DNA from 2 places in the Shimazuella sp. NTD250 genome. Region 1 is predicted to be linked to the other one. Evidence: a T-box and tRNA genes for the amino acid it is inferred to sense, from the RefSeq annotation. Region 1 holds a T-box; the other holds one or more tRNA genes.
What was found. The T-box of region 1 lies ahead of ileS (isoleucine--tRNA ligase). A T-box ahead of a tRNA ligase gene usually reads a tRNA of that ligase, here a tRNA-Ile.
Positions count from the first base shown of each region.

Region 2: it has a tRNA-Ile gene. The T-box ahead of ileS (isoleucine--tRNA ligase) is inferred to sense a tRNA for this amino acid. The anticodon was not compared.

Region 1 is NZ_JCAJZS010000002.1:338,549-341,005, forward strand. Features, by position in the region: gene ileS (isoleucine--tRNA ligase) at 1-1,252, opposite strand, end outside; T-box leader at 1,295-1,531, opposite strand; gene AC5WOF_RS06585 (DivIVA domain-containing protein) at 1,532-2,350, opposite strand.
Region 2 is NZ_JCAJZS010000001.1:41,443-43,899, reverse strand. Features, by position in the region: gene AC5WOF_RS00220 (phosphatidylglycerophosphatase A family protein) at 18-554, shown strand; gene AC5WOF_RS00215 (hypothetical protein) at 893-1,075, shown strand; tRNA gene AC5WOF_RS00210 (tRNA-Met) at 1,131-1,207, shown strand; tRNA gene AC5WOF_RS00205 (tRNA-Asp) at 1,213-1,289, shown strand; tRNA gene AC5WOF_RS00200 (tRNA-Ile) at 1,326-1,401, shown strand; tRNA gene AC5WOF_RS00195 (tRNA-Val) at 1,415-1,489, shown strand; gene AC5WOF_RS00190 (hypothetical protein) at 1,522-1,674, shown strand; gene AC5WOF_RS00185 (hypothetical protein) at 2,022-2,457, shown strand, end outside.

The sequences.
Region 1 (2,457 bases):
CATCGATAGAAGCAAACCATTGTTCCGTAGCCCGATAAATAATCGGTTTCTTGGTTCTCCAATCATGGGGATAAGAGTGTGTGATAAAGGTGAGTTTTAATAATGCTCCTACCTCTTCTAATTTTTCCGTAACTTTTTTATTTCCATCTTCATAGTAAATACCTTCAAATCCAGGTGCTTGATCCGTATATTTTCCTTTTTCATCAATAGGAGAAAGCACACCTAAATTATATTTCTTACCTAACCAGAAATCATCTTCCCCGTGTCCTGGTGCAGTGTGTACAAAACCTGTACCAGCATCTAATGTAACGTGGTCTCCAAAAATTAAGGGACTTTTCCGATCATAGAATGGATGACGACAAACGACACCAGCCAGTTCTTTCCCTTGCCAATTATTCGTTATATTATAATCTTCTACACCGATCGTTTTCATTACGGAGGCTACCCGATCTGTAGCTAATACGAGTTTTCTGCCCCCAGTTTCTACAAGGCTATAGGAAAAATTTTCATTTAAAGCTATCCCTAAATTTGCTGGGATTGTCCAAGGAGTGGTTGTCCAGATTACTACTTCACTTCCTTCTGGAAGAACACCCCCAGTTTCCATCACTGGAAAAGCTACATAAATAGAAGCAGATCGTTTGTCATGGTATTCAATTTCTGCTTCGGCAAGTGCGGTCTCCGAAGAAGGGGACCAATAGATGGCCTTCATTCCACGATAAATATGACCTTTTGCCATCATGTCTCCAAATAAACGAATTTGTTCAGCTTCATATTCAGGTTTAAGCGTAATATATGGATTTTCCCAATCTCCACGTACACCTAATCGTTCAAACTGGGATTTTTGCCGTTCCACAAAAGATAACGCATAATCTGTACAAAGATCTCGAAAAGTTGGAATATCAACTGATCTTCTATCTACTTTTTTCTTGGTAACAATAGCATGCTCAATTGGTAAACCATGTGTATCCCAACCCGGAATATAAGGAGCATCGAACCCAGCAAGTGATTTATACCGAACAATAAAATCTTTTAAGATTTTATTCAAAGCGTGTCCAATATGCAGATCTCCGTTTGCATATGGAGGTCCATCATGCAAGATAAACTTAGGGGCACCCTGACGTCTTTGCAAAACTTGCTGATACACTTTTTCTTCTTTCCAACGTTTCTGGCGTTCTGGTTCTTTGTTAGGCAAATTCCCTCTCATCGGAAAAGCAGTTTTTGGTAATTGGAGGGTTTTACTATAATCGGCCATATTCCCAATCCTTTACAATAAAATAAAAAAACCCCCTCTATCCCATAGGACGAGAAGGTTCTCGTGGTACCACCCAAATTCGTAGTGACATTTTATATTGCCACTACCTCATAACTCGTTAACGAGAGTCAGCCGTCTCACCTTACTTATCGATTTTTGAAGTTCAGGTGAACAGTTCCTGGGTGATATAGCATAAAGTCTCTTTACTAGGCTTACACCATCCCTAGCTCGCTGGCAGAAAGAGTATTTCTAGCTACTTGTCCCACTCCATACTTTTGACTAGAACATTGCTTTTTTCTTTAATTTACGTGAAGTTCTTCGTAATTCACGGCGAGGTTCTTCTTCCTCTTCCATATAAGAAACTGCAACTTCATCCATTACTAAAGCATCTTCATCATTAAAATCATGCTGAATAGTTGGTAATGTATTTTCAATCATATAGTCTTGATTATCGTCTACTTCTGATAATTGTTCAAGTTGTTTATCATGTTCGTCAAGCCCTTGTTCAATTTCTTCTAGTGAATTCCAATCGGAGTTATCCAATATGTCAAGATGAGATTGAACTAAGGTACGAAATCGAGTGCGATAGATCGTAGATTTTTGTTTCAAATCAAGCAATTCCGTGTGTATCGCACGAGCTTTGGTAAGAGCTTCGTTGATGATACGGTCTGCATTTTTCTCCGCTTCCTGCACAATAAGTTCAGCTTCTTTTTTCGCATTTAGACGAACTTCGTCAGCCACTTCTTGCGCAACTCGAATCGACTTATGGATGCTTTGTTCCATCGAGGTCAGCGCTGCTGCTGTAGGTTGCAAGGAATTCATCGTATTATCCGCAGCAAAGCGAGACGGGGTTTGTTGAGCTGGAACTTCTTGAACCGGTTGTTGCTGTTGCGAATTAGCGTACATGGACTCGCCTTCCATAACTCCCTCTAATTCAGCTTGCAACTCTTCCACTTGTTGTTCTAATTCCATTTTCTCCCTAATAATCAAATCATAATCTCGTATAATCTGATCTAGGAAATCATTAACCTCATCGACATCATAACCACGAAAAGAGCGTTTAAACTCTTTGCTGTGTATCTCAGTCGTCGTTAGCATGAATGCACCTCCAAATTAACTGCATGCTCTAGAAATAGTCCCGATCACAGACAAAAGTAGTACCACTTAGGATTATAGTTAGTTACTAGAAAGATTTCTCTCTCTTA
Region 2 (2,457 bases), on a different contig from region 1:
ACAGGGGGAGTATAAAAATGAGAAAAGTTTTAAACAAGGAAATCAAAATGGCTGTTATGCAAAAACTAAAAGATCGTGGTGTTTCGATAGCCGCCATCGCAGATATTGTGTATCAGATGCAGAAACCTTATGCTCCAAACCTACAGTTGGAAGCTTGTGTGGAAAGTGTCCTTGCGGTTTTGAAAAAACGTGAAATTCAACATGCTATTTTAGTGGGAATCGAATTGGACATTTTAGCTGAACGAGATATGCTGTCTGAACCATTGCTATCACTGGTTCGCTCTGATGAAGGATTATTTGGGTGTGATGAAACACTAGCTCTTGGCTCTGTTTTTGGGTATGGAAGTATTGCAGTTACTACTTTCGGACACCTAGATAAACATAAAATTGGCATTATAAAAGAACTGGACACGACAAAAAATGGTCCAGTAAATACCTTTATCGATGATTTAGTTGCAAGCATTGCAGCAGCAGCTTCAGGACGAATTGCACATAGACTGAGGGATGAAGAAGAAGGCGAAGAAGAAATGGAAGATATTGATGCTTATTTGTAGCAAACGATGTAGAGGTTCCATCTATCTAAATGGAACCTCTTTTTTTATACAGAAAAACCGAGTGTCTAAACTCGGTTAAATGGAGGAGGGAACAGCTAACAAGCATCTGCCTGTAATAATAAGGTATGGAGATGAATTTTTTTTGTATGTGCAGGAGTGGAGCATGGTGTCCATTTTATCCAAAATATAAATGATTAAGAATAACAAATGAAATAAATATTAATTTTTAAAGGTATATCCTTTTGCGATGAGGAATCATACATTCGGATGAGAAGCGTCCGTTAAGCATGAAACAGATAGTAATTAGGTACACTAGAAGTAAGAGGTGAACTATCCAAATGTCAACAAATTGGGTTTATTGGTTGAAATTATATGAGACAAAATTCCAAGCGAGATGTTTGGCTGCACGTATGGAAGAAGACTGGTGGCTTTATGGCTACGATAGTCCAGATCGTGTAGAAGTTTTTCGTTCTCGTAAAGGTCGGTTTGGAGTAAAATATATATGGAGAAAAAATTTATAAACTTATACTTGCATGTTAGATGTGCCCATAGTATAATAACAAATGTCGCCACTGACGCGGGGTGGAGCAGCTCGGTAGCTCGTTGGGCTCATAACCCAAAGGTCGCAGGTTCAAATCCTGCCCCCGCAACCAAATATGGGGCTGTGGTGTAGAGGCCTAACATGCCTGCCTGTCACGCAGGAGACCGCGGGTTCGAATCCCGTCAGCCCCGCCATTTCGTTTTACGTTTACCAATTATTGCAAATATTCCGGGCCTATAGCTCAGTTGGTAGAGCAGTCGGCTCATAACCGATCGGTCACAGGTTCGAGTCCTGTTGGGCCCACCATACAGTTGCATAAGGGCGGTTAGCTCAGGGGGAGAGCGCTTCCTTGACACGGAAGAGGTCGGAGGTTCGATTCCTCTACTGCCCACCAATCAAACTCCTTAGAAATAGGGAGTTTTTTTGTTGTATGCAGATGGGGTTTTAGCGGAGAAAATGCAGATTGTAGACCTTTATTACACTAAAATATTATTACCCAATTATTTTGAACAGAATTTTTTAATTGGGGTGACATCATGGGTAAGTGTAAAAGGAAAAGACAGCTCAAGAAAGAATTGACGTCATCGTAAATCTTCTATTGAGAAGTGGTGCCCACAACGTGGGCAAAACTTTAAATCTCCTTTCTCATATTGTCACTGATAGGTAAAGTAAAGTTCTTTGTTCATTTAAAATCTCCTTTAATATATCGCCTTTCCGATAGCAATCAAACATTTCGGCCTTATCAGGCCATTTTTTGACCATTTTCATATGTTGTGTAAGTATTGTTTAAGGTATCTTTAAAATGGTATTCGTCACTACTAACAAAATCAATCACAAGTATTTTCCTATTGTATAAGTATTTGAATATATAAAGAATATTATGTTCGTTTATATTGAGCATATACAAAATGCAATAGAAGGCTGGGATGGATATGTGGAAAAAAATGCTTGTCTGGTCTCTTTGTTTATTCATCTCTTTACCTCTTTTTACAGGATGCAGTTTATCAACCATTCTTTTTGGTCGATGTTATTCCACCGGGAAAGATGGGCAGTTACAAGAGAAATTGCAAACATTGGAGAAAAAGTATGGAAAGAAGTTTGCTATCAAAGACAGTGGATGTGAAGAATATAATGTTGATATGCCAAATACAATGATTTGGCGTGCTACTGTTTATCCAGTTGATCAACCAGATATCACCTTTACTGTAAAAGAAGGAGAAGGTGATGATAGCTATTTAAAGACGCTATATGAATATCAAGCATCCAATGAAGTGAAACAAATATTAAGTGGTGTATCAGGTGACCAAATATCCCAAATGTATGTTCGAGTAGATTTTACATGTGATGATTGTCATAAGAAGA